DNA from 3 places in the Lactobacillus sp. ESL0703 genome. Region 2 is predicted to be linked to each of the others. Evidence: predicted binding sites of a transcription regulator. Region 2 holds the regulator's gene; each other region holds the start of a gene.
The links. Region 2 encodes HrcA, which represses chaperone genes, less so after heat shock. Its sites were predicted from a motif close to TTAGCACTCNNNNNNNNNGAGTGCTAA; they were not measured.

Region 1: the regulator HrcA is predicted to act here: its motif matches at 3,363-3,389, upstream of groES (co-chaperone GroES).
Region 3: the regulator HrcA is predicted to act here: its motif matches at 3,148-3,174, upstream of PT278_RS02950 (ATP-dependent Clp protease ATP-binding subunit).

Annotation. Positions count from the first base shown of each region.
Region 1 covers NZ_JAQTIB010000002.1:495,150-500,059, reverse strand. The annotation lists gene PT278_RS04980 (matrixin family metalloprotease) at 1-699, shown strand, start outside; gene groL (chaperonin GroEL) at 1,383-3,011, opposite strand; gene groES (co-chaperone GroES) at 3,029-3,313, opposite strand; gene PT278_RS04965 (M13 family metallopeptidase) at 3,607-4,910, opposite strand, start outside.
Region 2 covers NZ_JAQTIB010000001.1:169,996-174,905, forward strand. The annotation lists gene infB (translation initiation factor IF-2) at 1-804, shown strand, start outside; gene PT278_RS00695 (ribosome-binding factor A) at 826-1,188, shown strand; gene truB (tRNA pseudouridine(55) synthase TruB) at 1,235-2,128, shown strand; gene ribF (riboflavin biosynthesis protein RibF) at 2,148-3,077, shown strand; gene hrcA (heat-inducible transcriptional repressor HrcA) at 3,232-4,281, shown strand; gene grpE (nucleotide exchange factor GrpE) at 4,294-4,866, shown strand; gene dnaK (molecular chaperone DnaK) at 4,884-4,910, shown strand, end outside.
Region 3 covers NZ_JAQTIB010000002.1:82,344-87,253, forward strand. The annotation lists gene PT278_RS02940 (alpha/beta hydrolase) at 1-457, shown strand, start outside; gene PT278_RS02945 (AAA family ATPase) at 469-3,009, shown strand; gene PT278_RS02950 (ATP-dependent Clp protease ATP-binding subunit) at 3,210-4,910, shown strand, end outside.

The DNA of each region.
Region 1 (4,910 bases), on a different contig from region 2:
GCTACGGCTAAATTTTACGAATATTCCGGCACAGACTTAATCAAACAAGACTATTACGAAATCAAACAAAAGAAGACATTCAAATATAACTTAAATGGAAAGCAAGCTTATAATTCTGCTGCCTTTGTTCCTCAACGTAATAACTTTGTTGGTTATAGTTGGCCTGATAAAAATAATATTACCTATACTACAGACGGGACATCGCGCCAAGCTGCATTAACAGATGACGCTGCGCAACGGATCAATAGTATGAATATTGTAAAATTAGCACCTTCTGCAAGTAATCCTGATATTACCGTACATTATGTCAGTCAAGAAAAGATCAATAGCTTTAATAGTGATCCTAACCACGATCCAAATATTATGGCCTTAGGCCTAACAGTATATGGAAATGTCTGGCTGACGTCTAATAAGTATGCGCCTAAAACGTTTATTCACGTTAATGTTTACGTCAATAAAGAAGAAAACAACTCAGGCTATAGCTTATCTAACAGAGTTAAATGGCGTTTAGATTATCGTAATGAAGCAATTATTATTCATGAATTTGGACATGCTTTAGGCCTAGATCACAGTAATAATTATTCAAATTTAATGTCTCCAAGCAACTCTCAATTTAGTGAAAATGCGATGAAAAATCATACACAAATTCTCGATCAAGATTTTTATAATCGGCTTAGAACCCTTTATACAGAAAATTAACTAGAACACTATTTAACAAAATATCGATAAGACAAGCTTTGCTTATTAACACTAGTCCTTTAATAAGGTACTCTACTTTATCTTGCTCTGTTATACCCTAAGGGCAAAAATAGTTTCAACAATTACAAATTGGTAACTAACATAAAAGTAAACTCTTCTGAGTAAACAGAAATAGACATTACTATTGATGTTATATATGGTACTTTCATAATCATCACAATTAATATATAACAAAAAATATTCGAATGCAAGTAACTTTTTAAAATTATCTAATATTTATTTACTATTTTAACTTTATTATTTACTATAACATATATACGTAAATAAATACTGCTATATCAGCATTTTCTATACTTAGAAATCTTTTTTCTCACATTTTAATATACACGAATATTGAAATTGCTTACATTTATTAAATAACAATTTTATAAATTTATTGAAATTATATTTTGCAAAAAAATAGATATTACTTTTTTAACACCTAAATTAAACTCACAAAAGTCAGCATTACCAATAAAAAAGGCCATCAACTTGATGGCCTTTTTTTCTTGAAATTAAATAAATTATTATTGAACAAGTCGCCTTTTAGCAGAGTGGCTGCCGACAAACTTAACTATTGATTCTCACTACACACAAAAAGTCGCTCAAACGAGCGACTTTTTTAATTATTATTTATCTTAAAATTACATCATTCCAGGAGCGCCGGCACCAGCACCTGCGTCAGGTGTAGCTGGCTTATCTTCAGGAATTTCTGCAACTACAGCTTCAGTAGTTAAGAGAAGTGCAGCAATTGAAGCAGCGTTTTGCAAAGCTGTCCGTGTAACCTTGGTTGGATCAATAATACCAGATTCAACCATGTTCTCCCAGTTACCATTAGCAGCATTGTAGCCGATCTCGTTGTCTTGCTTTTCAAGTTCGTTCAAGATAACTGAACCATCTTCACCAGCGTTTTCAGCAATTTGGCGAACTGGTGCACTCAAAGCACGTAAGACAATGTTGATACCAGTTTGTTCATCAACAGTATCACCTTTAAGGTCTTTAACAGCTGATTCAACATCAACTAAGGCAGTACCACCACCGGCAACGTAACCTTCATCAACAGCAGCACGAGTTGAGTTCAAGGCATCTTCGATCCGGTAACGGCGTTCCTTCAATTCAGTTTCAGTAGCAGCACCAACGTGAATAACTGCAACACCACCAGTTAATTTAGCCAAACGTTCTTGCAACTTCTTCTTGTCAAAGTCAGAAGTAGTTTCATCGATTTGCTTTCTAATTGAATCTTCACGATCCTTGATTGCTTCATCAGAACCAGCACCATCAACAATTGTAGTTGAGTCCTTAGTAACTGTAATCCGGCGAGCTTGACCTAATTGGTCAAGTGAAGTGTCCTTCAATTCAAGACCCAAGTCTTCAGTAATTACAGTACCACCAGTCAATGCAGCGATATCTTGTAATTGTTCCTTGCGGCTGTCACCGAAGCCAGGTGCTTTAACACCAACAACGTTGAAAGTACCACGAACCTTGTTCAAAACAAGTGTTGGCAATGCTTCACCATCAATATCGTCAGCAATGATTAACAATGACTTTCCTTGTTGTACAATTTCTTGCAATAATGGCAAAATGTCTTGAATGTTAGAAATCTTCTTGTCGGTAATCAAAATGTATGGATTATCGAGGTCAGCTTCCATCTTGTCGTTGTCAGTTACCATGTATTGTGACAAGTAACCGCGATCGAATTGCATCCCTTCAACAACTGATAATTCAGTTTCAATACCACGAGAATCTTCAATAGTAATTACACCATCGTTGCCAACTTTTTCCATTGCGTCAGCAATTAAATTACCAACTTCTTTAGAAGCACTTGAAACAGCAGCAACTTGAGCGATTTGGTCTTTTGAAGAAACTGTATGGCTGATCTTGTGTAATTCATCAGTTACAGCCTTAGTAGCCTTTTCAATTCCGCGGCGAACACCAACTGGGTTAGCACCAGCAGTTACGTTCTTCATTCCTTCACGAATAATTGCTTGGGTCAAAACAACGGCAGTAGTTGTACCGTCACCAGCGATATCGTTGGTCTTTTGAGCAGCTTCAGCAACTAACTTAGCACCCATGTTTTCGTAATGGTCCTTCAATTCAATTGCCTTGGCAATTGTAACACCATCGTTAGTAATTTCTGGGTTGCCATATGATTGCTCTAAAACAACGTTGCGTCCCTTAGGACCAATAGTTGTCTTAACAGTATCAGCTAGCTTGTCAACACCCTTTAATAGGGAACGTCTTGCGTTTTCTGAAAATTTAATATCTTTTGCCATTTTCATTCGCTCCTTAATTACTTAACAACTGCTAAAATATCTTTTTCATGAAGAACTAAGTATTCTTCGCCTTCATGTTTAACATTAGTGCCAGAGTACTTATCGTATAAAACGACGTCGCCCTTCTTAACAGTCATTGGAATCTTGTCACCAGTTTGAGTATAAGTACCTTCACCTACAGCGACAACTTCACCTTCAGTTGGCTTTTCTTTAGCATTTGATGCTAAGACAATGCCACCAACAGATTTTTCTTCTTCTTCTTTAACTTTTACGATCACGCGATCACCGATTGGTTGTAACACGATTGCCTCCTAAAATTAAATTTGATAATTTTTATTTTCTTTATATCAGTTAGCACTCTTATTAGCTAAGTGCTAACTTACAAATATGATAATAACCTCTTTTGCCAAAAAATGCAAGAAAAATTAGCACTTTTTTACTTAAAGTGCTAATTTTATTTTTTGCAAGTTCTTAATTCCCATAACTTCGCATATAATTCAATGTTTTTTCTATCTTTTTTGATTAATTCAGCCACAACAAAACCCCTGAGATTAACTTCAGGGGTTCCTATTAACTAATATTTATGAAAGAAATACTACCAAATTAGTACGCGCTTCTTGGGCGATAGCCACATGCCGTCAGTCTTCTTAACCTTAAAGACCTTGTAGAAATCCGGTTGGCACTGCACTTGGACATTAACCCTCAAAGCATCAGGTGAGTGAACATCGTTGGCAAGCAAGTATTGCGTCCATTCTGGGCTTGCTTTTAACCGCCAAATTCGGGCGTAATTTTTAAAGAGTTCACGTAAGCTAACATGATCTTTCTTAGCAGCAGCTATAGCTACAGATAAGCCACCTTGATCGGCAATATTTTCCGATACTGTCAGCTTACCGCTAACCTTTTTACCGCCATATTTGATACCGTCAAATAATTTGATTTCTGCATTAACACGCTTATTAAATGCTACGTGATCTTTTTTAGTCCACCAATTATGCAGACTGCCATATTTATCAAACTTAGCACCATTATTGTCAAAGGCATGAGAAATTTCATGACCAACAACTGTACCAATGCCACCCAAGTTAGCAGCCTCACTTTGCTTCTTACTATAAAATGGGGCTTGCAAGATAGCTGCAGGAATATTGATATCATTTCGCTCATCATTATAAAAAGCATTAACTTCATCACCAGTAATGCTCCAGTCGTCACGATCAACTGGTTCATCTAACTCTGAGACCATTTCTTTAGTGGTCTTGATATCCATTGCTTTTTGATTAGCATACAAACTACCGCCTTGGCTTGCTGGAACATCATAAAAGTCCGTAACATCGTCTGGGTACCCAACCTTGACCTTCATTGCCTTTAATTTGGCGATTGCTTTTTGTCTAGTTGACTTAGACAGCCACTTATTCTTTTGCAAACGTTGTTCGTAAGTTTTTAAAATTTCTTCAACCATCTTAGTGACGTCTTTTTTAGCAGCAGGACCAAAATAAGTTTGACCATAATATTCACCTATTAAGTCGTCAAATTCACTATCTGTAATTGCAAAAGCTTGCTTTGCAGTTGAAGGCAATTCTTTTTGACCAGTTTCTGCCTGCGCAAATGGAGCGCTAGCGTCAATAAATTGCTGTGACAAATCCCCGGCAACGCTATTAATGAATTCAACAATCATCCAGCCCTTAATTTCAGCGAAGTTATCCTTATTAAGCAACCCATTAACATTATTCAAAAAGTCTGGATCCGTGACAATAATCTGATCAGGTTCTTTGCCGATTGCTCCCTTTAAAAATCCAGCCATATCAAAGTTGTCAAATTTTGCTTCAAAATCTTTGACACTCATTGGATGATAATTGCTAGTTACTTCAGCACTATCTTCAGCTGACTTAGTGTTTTGAACGA
Region 2 (4,910 bases):
CCTTCAATGCCGGTTGAAATTACTGGGTTGAATGATGTACCTGAATCTGCTGACAAGTTAGTTGTCTTTGACGATGAAAAGACGGCTCGTAGCGTCGGTGAACAAAGAGCGCAACAAGCATTGCAACAATCACGTGAAAATGTTCAACATATTACTTTAGATAACCTCTTTGATACAATGAAGAGAGAAAATATGAAGGAAGTTGACATTGTCTTAAAGGCTGATGTTCAAGGTTCTGCAGAAGCTCTGCAACAATCTCTTGAAAAGATTGAAGTTGAAGGTGTTCGGGTTAACATTATTCACTCAGGTGTTGGTGCCGTAAACGAATCAGACGTTACCTTGGCTGGAGCTTCTAACGGTTTCATCATTGGGTTCAATGTTCGTCCAACTGCAACTGCTAAGTCACAAGCTGAAGCTGATGGTGTTGATATTCGTCTTTACAGCATTATTTACAAGGCAATTGATGACGTGAAGGCCGCTATGCAAGGTATGCTGGAACCAACTTATGAAGATAAGGTTGTTGGTAACTTGACTGTTCGTGAAACTTGGAAAGTTTCTAAGGTTGGTACAATTGCCGGTTCATTTGTTGATTCTGGTTATGTTACTCGCGACTCTAGTGTTAACTTAATTCGTGACGGTGTTGTAATTTACTCAGGTAAGGTTGCATCACTTAAGCGCTTTAAGGATGATACCAAGATCGTTAAGCAAGGATTCGATTGTGGTTTGACAATTGAAGGCTACAATGATATTAAGATTGGTGATCAGCTTGAAGCAATCGAGCAACAAGAGGTTAAACCTAATTAGTAATTTTACTGGGAGGAAAGTATGAAGCACAGAATTGGTCGTGTTGAAGGAGAAATCCTCCGTGAATTAACCAAAATTTTGCGGAAAAACATTCGTGATCCGCGTGTCAATGATGTTACAATTACTGCGGTTGAATGTACTAATGATTTATCATATGCAACTATTTATTACAGTATTCTCTCTGATAATCCTAAGAAAGAAGAAGAAGCTGCTGCCGGCTTAGAAAAGGCTAAGGGAATGATGCGTCACTTGCTTGGGCAAATTTTGACGGTTTACAAAGTTCCTGAATTGATTTTTAAGCGCGACAACTCTGTTAAATATGGTAGTAAAATCGATAAGTTAATTGCTGATTTAAAAAAGCAAGAAGCAGATCGTAATAATTAAAAAGGGCGCCTTTGTGGCGCTTTTTTAATGAAGACAGGTTTGAAAAATGTTAAACGGAATTTTAGTAATTGATAAGGCTACGGGAATGACGAGCGCTGATGTCGTGTATCATTTGCGTAAGGCCTTGCACATCAAAAAAATTGGACATGCTGGAACACTTGATCCCGATGTTACTGGGGTATTGCCAATTGCGATTGGTCAAGCAACTAAGCTGATTGAATTAATGCATGCGCAAAACAAAAAGTATGAGGGTACTGGCATTTTGGGCTATGCTACTGATAGCTATGATATTAGTGGTAAAACTCTAGCAACTAAAAATGTAACTGAACCAATTTCAGCAGATGTGATTAAGCAAGGGATGCAGTCGTTCATTGGTAGAATTGAGCAGGTACCACCGATTTACTCGGCAGTACGTGTTAATGGCAAGCACTTATATGAATATGCACGTGCGGGAATTGAAGTTGAACGACCTAAAAGACAAGTTGACGTTCTAGCTTATAATTTAACGGGGCAACCAAGTTTTGATCCGGAAAAAGGTCAAGAAGAATTCAGCTTTGCAATTGAATGCAGTAAGGGGACTTACGTACGTTCATTAGTCAATGATTTGGGGCAGAAGCTGGGTGTGCCAGCTGTGATGAGTAAGTTGCGGCGAACAGCCAGTTCAGGATTTGACATTAATCAGGCAGTTAGCTTGGATGAGATTATTGCCGATCCGGCGAAAGCTGAACAACTAATTCAGCCGATTGATGCTTTTTTTAAAAATTATCCGCAAGTTGATTTGACTACAGGTCAGTGGTTAAAAGTGAAAAATGGCGCTGCGATTGCTTTAGAAACTGATGCAAATCAGGTTGCATTACGATACAATAATAAGGTTAAGGCAATTTATCAAAAGGATGCAGAAAAGTACCGTCCCGACTTGATGCTCTTGCAAAATGAATAGGTGAAATGAAGGTCTTATTGTGCAAATTATCCATTTAACTCATCCAGTTAAAGAAAATTTAATTCCAAGTAAAATTGTGTTAGCGTTGGGCTTTTTTGATGGTGTTCATCGCGGGCACCAGCACTTGATTGAATTAGCCCGTACAACAGCACGCGAGAAGCAGTTGCCGCTTGTCGTAATGACATTTGATCGTCATCCAAAAGAAGTTTATCAAAAGTCACAAGTTGTTTATATTGATAGTCTAGATGAAAAAGCTTACAAAATGGAACAATTAGGTGTAGATTACCTACTTGTGATGCATTTTAATACCGGCTTTAGTAAATTGTCAGCACAGGAATTCGTCGATCAAATTATTGTACGGCTAAAAGCGGATACTGTTGTTGCTGGCTTTGATTACACTTATGGCCCCAAAGACATTGCCAATATGAAGAATTTTCCTAAATTTGCTAAGGGTAGATTCAAGATTATTGATGTGCCAAAGCAAACTTATGATGGTCAAAAAATTGGTTCAACGGAAATTAGACGAGCAATTAGTAGCGGTGATATGAAGCTGGCAGCACAGCTTTTAGGTTCGCCGTATGTGATGTCTGGAATTGTTGGCCATGGCTTACGAAATGGTCACAAGCTCGGCTATCCAACTGCTAATTTGGTTTGGACTGAGAACAAGGTTTTACCTAAAGTGGGCGTTTATGCAACTAAAACAAACATTGGCGGCAAATGGTATGATTCCATGACCAGTGTTGGCTACAATGTTACTATTAATGAAGGTAAACGTATTTTTATTGAATCTAACCTGTTTGGCTTCGATCAAGAAGCATACGGGGAAAAGATGATTATCAAATGGTACAAGTATACGCGAGGCGAAATCAAGTTTGCAAATCTTGCAGAATTAAAAAAACAAATGGCGCATGACGAAGCAGAGATAAAGGCTTACTTTGCTGATAAATAAAGACTTCCACCTACCTTAAAAAGTAGGTGGAAATTTTTAATTGCTGGAAAATGTAAATATTTTTAGCACTCGGCTTGACATTCTGCTAAATGCTAGTATCATAATAATTGTTAGCACAAAAGATATGAGAGTGCTAAAAGTGAGGGCGATATTTATGTTGACCGAGCGTCAAGAACTTATTTTAAAAACAATCATTAACGATTTTACACAGACTCATGATCCGGTAGGTTCAAAGACGGTAATGAGTCAGTTGCCGATTAAAGTATCGAGTGCAACAATCAGGAACGAAATGGCTGTTTTGGAAGATCGAGGGCTGATTGAAAAAACTCATTCCTCTAGTGGACGAGTTCCTTCTACTGAAGGCTATCGCTATTATCTTGATAATCTAGTTGAGCCGCTGCAGATTACTGAATCTGTTTACACTAAGATTATTAATCAGCTTGACCGTCCATTTCATCAAGTAAACGAAATCGTTCAGGAAGCAGCTAGAATCTTATCCGATTTAACCAACTATACAGCTTTTGCGGAAGGGCCAGAAAGCCGCGATGTGACCGTAACGGGTTTTCGCATTGTGCCACTGGTTGGTCGGCAAGTAATGGCAATTTTGGTTACCAGTGATGGCAGCGTACAAAATCAAGTTTATCACTTGCCACGCAATATTCATGGTGATGAAATCGAAAAAGCTGTTCGCATGATTAATGATGAACTGGTTGGTAAGAGCTTAGCTGAAATTACGCCGGAGATGCTTAGTAAAGCCTTGGGTGAAAATGCCAACAGTAAGCATGCTAGTGAGCTGATTGAGTTAGTTGAAGATGTCATTAACGATGCTGCCAGCGAACAATTATATGTTGATGGTCAGATCAATTTATTGAATAATTCTTCGACTAATGATGTTTCAGATATCCGTTCATTATATGAACTGGTTGACCACGATGATTTGCTTGCAAATCTTGAAGCCTATAAGCCAACTTCCAATTCAGGACGTTTTCCTGTTAGAGTTAGCTTAGGTTCAGAATTACCAAACGAGTTATTAAAGGATTACAGTCTGTTAACTGCAGAATATAGTGTTGGTTCGCATGGCAAAGGCATTATTGCCTTGCTGGGCCCAACTAATATGCCGTATTCACAAGTAATCGGCTTGCTTGAATATTTTAGAAATGAACTTGCAAAAAAGTTGCTTGAATACTACGGCCGATTTAAATAAAGGAGGTTAGCTGTGAGTAAAAAAGATTTAGATCAAACAGAAGTAACTGCTGAAAATTCAGAATCAGAAAATGAAACAAAAGAGCAGACTACTGAAGCTAACAAACAAGAAAAAACACCTGAGCAAAAGCTTCAAGAAGAATTAACTAAGGCGCAAGCTGATAGTAAAGATTTTGAAGATAAGTATTTGCGTAGTCAGGCAGAAATGCAGAATATGCAGGGCCGTTATAATAAAGAACGGGCTCAATTAATTAAGTACGAATCACAATCTTTAGCTAAGGATGTTCTACCAGCAATGGATAATTTAGAGCGGGCTTTGGCTACTGAAGTTGATGATGAAGCATCGAAGCAACTAAAGAAGGGTGTACAAATGACACTTGATTCTTTAGTTAAGGCCATGAAAGATCACGGAATTAGTGAAATTGAGGCTGAAGGTGTTAAATTTGATCCGACACTGCATCAAGCTGTACAAACAGTTGCAGCCAGCAGCGATGATCAAAAGGACCACGTTGTCCAAGTTTTACAAAAAGGATATCAATATAAAGACCGTACATTAAGACCAGCAATGGTTGTTGTTGCACAATAGTGAAAGGATGTTAATCAATGTCAAAAGTTATCGGAATCGACCTC
Region 3 (4,910 bases), on a different contig from region 2:
GAGCAATTATAAGTTCAACAATTTTAAGGCGTTTGGTCATTCTAATGGTGGGTTAATCTGGACGTATTGGTTAGAACATTATTATGCTGATTATTCCGGTGAGACAAAGATGAGCTGCTTAATGACTTTGGGAACGCCGTATAATTTTACGGAAAACAATATCGATAATCATACACAAATGCTGGCTGATTTTATTAAGAGTCGGTCAAAATTACCTAAGAACTTGCGGGTATATTCATTATCCGGCGGCAAAAATTATGAGTCTGACGGGATTGTCCCTGAATCGAGTGTTGCGGCCGCCAAGTTTATTTTTCAAAATCAGGTTAAATCTTATACGGCAATGACGGTTACGGGTAAAGAAGCTGACCATTCGGATTTGCCCCAGAATAAGCAGGTTGTTCAACTAATTAGACAATATTTGTTAAAGACAGAACGCCAGCCAAGACCAAATAAGTAAAGGAGAATGATATGAAGTACCAACAGCAGCCAACTCAAATTGAGGTGCGTGGAGGACGCGTGAACAATTTGAAGAATATTGATGTCAATATTCCGTTGCATCAGTTCGTCGCAATTTCGGGCCTTAGTGGGTCGGGAAAATCAAGTTTGGCAATGGGAATTTTGTATTCTGAGGGTGCAAGACGCTATCTTGATTCCCTTGCAACCTATACCAGACGCCGGATTAGCCAAGTGGGACGAGCTGCTGTTGATGAAGTAAAGCATATTCCGTCAGCTTTGGCGTTAAGACAGCGGCCAACAGTTCCAGGCGTGCGGTCAACTGTTGGGACGGTAACCGAAATTTTTAATATTTTACGGCTGATTTTTTCACGGCTGGGCTCACCAGTCTGCCCTAATGGGCACCGAGTGGCACCAACAATTAAAATTGCCCAGGCGATGGACTTAACTGGAGAAGAGATGGGCCAGATAATCTGTCCAACTTGCGGCGTTAAATTTTATGCTTTTAGCGCCGAAGACTTCGCCTTTAACTCAGATGGTGCCTGTAAGCAATGTCAGGGGCTAGGAACGGTTGAACAGATTGATGACAGTAAGATTATCGCTGATGAAAATTTATCGCTAGAACAAGGCGCTGTGGCGACATGGCAAATTCCGGGACGTAATTGGATGTGGCGGATTGCGCGTGAACTTGGTGTTCGAACAGATATTCCATATCGAGAATTAACTACTGAAGAAAAGGAAATTGTCCTACATGGCGAGGAACGTAAAATTCCAATTGATGTTCCGACTTCGACTGGACGAGTGTACCACTTGGATGCTTTGTATGAGAATGCCTATAATGCTGTTGCGAATTCGCGCAAAACAACTAAGTCAGAACGCGGCTTAGAGCGGATTAATGCTTTTTATCGCTTTAGTACCTGTCCACGATGTCACGGCTCGCGGATTGATCCCAGCCGCTGGACACAACTAGTTGCTGGTAAAAATATTGTGGCGGCAGAACAATTAACTTTAGGTCAGCTAAGTGGCTATATGCAGGAAATTTTGGCTGAATTGCCAGAAGATATGCAGGAATTGGCAAAGAACTTAACTGGTGAATTGCTGCATCAGGTTAGACCACTGTTAAAATTGGGGCTGGACTATTTAAGTTTGTCGCGGCAGGCCAGTACCTTATCAACGGGCGAATTGCAGCGAATTCAGTTAGGCCGAACGTTAAGAACGGAAACAACGGGAGTACTGTATGTTTTAGATGAACCGTCGGTTGGTCTGCATCCTGATAATGTGGCGGGTTTGATCGATGTTTTTCACGAATTGGTTAATCAGGGCAATTCTCTAGTAGTTGTTGACCATGAAACTTCAATTATTAATGCTGCTGATTGGATTGTTGAAATTGGTCCAGGTTCTGGTAGTCAGGGCGGCCAGATTATTGCTCAGGGTACGCCGGAGCAGATTAAGCAGGATGAAAATTCGCATATTGGTCCTTACTTAACGGGAAATGCACCTTTAGAAGTTAGACCACAGGCTCGAGCAGCCACCTTGTTTGCCAAAGGCAAGATTACGTTTACGGTTACTGACCGGTTTAATTTGCATGACGTTCACGCACAGATTCCGGTGGGGCGGCTGACTTCAATTACCGGCTTTTCTGGTGCCGGCAAGACAACAATGATTCTTGATTCACTGTTACCGGCACTTAAGGCGCAAAAAAACCATGAGGCGATACCAGCTTGGGTTAAAGACCTGTCAGCTAGTGGTATTACCAATGTGGTTAGCGTCGATTCTGCCCCGGTTGGTAAAAATCAGCGGTCGACGGTTGCGACCTATACCGACATCATGACGAATTTACGCAAATTATTCGCTAAGCAGCCATTGGCAAAAAAGTTGAATTACAAGGTGACGCATTTTTCTTACAATAATAAAGAAGGCGCGTGTCCAGCTTGTGGTGGTACGGGGGTAATTGCACTTGATATTCAGTATTTACCCGATATGGTCGAAACTTGTTCTGTCTGTGGTGGGCGTCGGTATAATTCCAAGGTCTTACAGGTTAAATGGCAGGGCTTGAGTATTGCGGATGTTCTAGCACTTTCGGTTGATGATGCGCTCAAAGACGGATTGTTTGCGGAAGTGCCGGCGATTGAACAAACAGTCACCACTTTACATGATATGGGTCTAGGTTACCTGCATTTAGGTGAGTCAACCCCAGCCTTGTCTGGTGGTGAGGCGCAGCGGCTTAAATTAACTAGTCACTTACACCGCAAGCAAAAGGGCAGCTTATTTGTCTTTGATGAACCAACTGTGGGTTTGCATCCGTATGATGTGCGGACGCTATTAAATATTTTGCAAAAATTGTTAGCCCAACAGGCAACAATTATTACAATTACACATGACCTAGATGTGATTGCGAATAGTGATTATATGATTGACATGGGACCTCGTGGCGGTCAGCAAGGAGGCAAGATTGTTATTAGCGGCCGACCTGTGGATATTTCTCAAACAGGGACCAGTCTGACTGCCAAATATTTGCGTAAGCATTATGCTTTGTATCAAAATAAAAATAATTAAGCTATAAAAAATGCTGGTTTATCAGCATTTTTTTGTTTTAGCAAAGTAAAGATTAAGGAATTTAGTGATTTGTGGAAAAAGTGAGCTAAATAATTTGCTATTTGTGGATAACCTGTTATACTTTGGGATGTAAAGAAATTAGCACTCGAATGTTTAGAGTGCTAATTAAGATTGAAAACTACAATAAGGGGTGTTAATAAATGGCATACTTTGATAATGATTTTGATAAGTTATTTAACGAATTAAATGATTCTTTCTTTGGTAATCTGAATGATTCAAATAGTGGTTCAATTCCGATCCATTATTCAGGCAACATGAATCTGTCACCACAGAATTTAAACGGTCAGGGACAGGCAGCAGGTCCAGAACAAAAGCAGGAGAAGCCAATTGGCGTTGACTTGGTTGAACAAGCTAAGGAACATAAATACGATCCAGTAATTGGTCGTGATGAGCAGATTAAAGAAGTAATTGAAATTTTAAGCCGGCGGAAAAAGAATAATCCGGTATTGGTCGGTCCTGCTGGTGTTGGTAAGACAGCGATTGTTGAAGGTCTGGCCCAAAAGATTGCGAGCGGCGATGTTCCGGACAAGATGAAGGATAAGCATATTATTGATGTTAACATTAATGATATGGTTGCCGGCTCTAGCCTGCGGGGCAGCTTTGAAGAGCGCTTGAAGAAGGTCATCGATCAAGCTAAGAAGGATCCAAATATTATCTTGTTCATTGATGAACTGCACAACATTGTTGGTGCTGGTTCAACTGACTCCGAAAACAATAGCGGGGATGCCGCAAACATCTTAAAGCCAGCTTTGGCAAGTGGCGACTTGAACTTAATTGGAGCCACAACCACCGGTGAATACCGTAGAATTGAAAATGATGCGGCTTTGGCACGCCGGTTCCAACCAGTACAGGTACCAGAACCGTCGGCTGATGTGACCGTTAAAATTTTGGAAGGCTTAAAGAAGAAGTATGAAGATTATCACCATGTTAAGTATGATGACAGTGCTTTGCGCCTAGCTGTTGAATTGTCGCAGCGTTATATTCAAGGTCGGCATTTGCCAGATAAGGCAATCGACTTAATGGATGAAGCTGGTGCTAAGAAGGGCTTAGATACAGTTCCAGAAGATGAAGCTAGTCTGCAGGAGCGGATTGAGCGCCTTGAACACGAAAAGAAAGAGGCCGCTGAAAAGGAAGATTACGCTAAGGCTAGTGATTTGAAGAAGCAAATTCAAGAATTGACCGATAAAAAGGATCACGTTCATGATGTTGCAACTCCAAGGGTTACGGATCAAGATATCTATGCTTTAATTGAAGCAAGAACCAAGATTCCGATGAGCGAATTGCATGCAAGTGAGGGTCAACATAATCTTGACTTAGCTAAACGCCTGAAGAAAGCCGTCATCGACCAAGATAATGCCATTGATATTATTACTGATGCGATTGCACGTAAGCAAGTATTTAAGGATAATGATCGTCCGACTGGTTCGTTCTTACTGACTGGACCAACTGGTGTCGGTAAGACAGAATTAGCTAAACAACTAGCAATTCAGTTGTTTGGTGGTGAAAATCACTTAATTAGACTTGATATGTCAGAATATCAAGATCAAATGGCAGTTAATAAGCTGATCGGTTCTGCTCCGGGTTATGTTGGTTATGGTGAAGGCGGTCAATTAACTGAAAAAGTTCGCCATCAACCATACAGTTTGATTTTGTTTGATGAAATCGAAAAGGCTAATCCACAAGTCTTTAACGCACTTTTGCAGATTATGGACGATGGTCGCTTAACGGATGCACAAGGAAGAACGGTTTCCTTTAAGGATACAATCTTGATTATGACTTCTAATGCTGGCTTCTCCGATAATCTGCTTAAAGACGGCAAGGTTGACCATGATAAGATGATT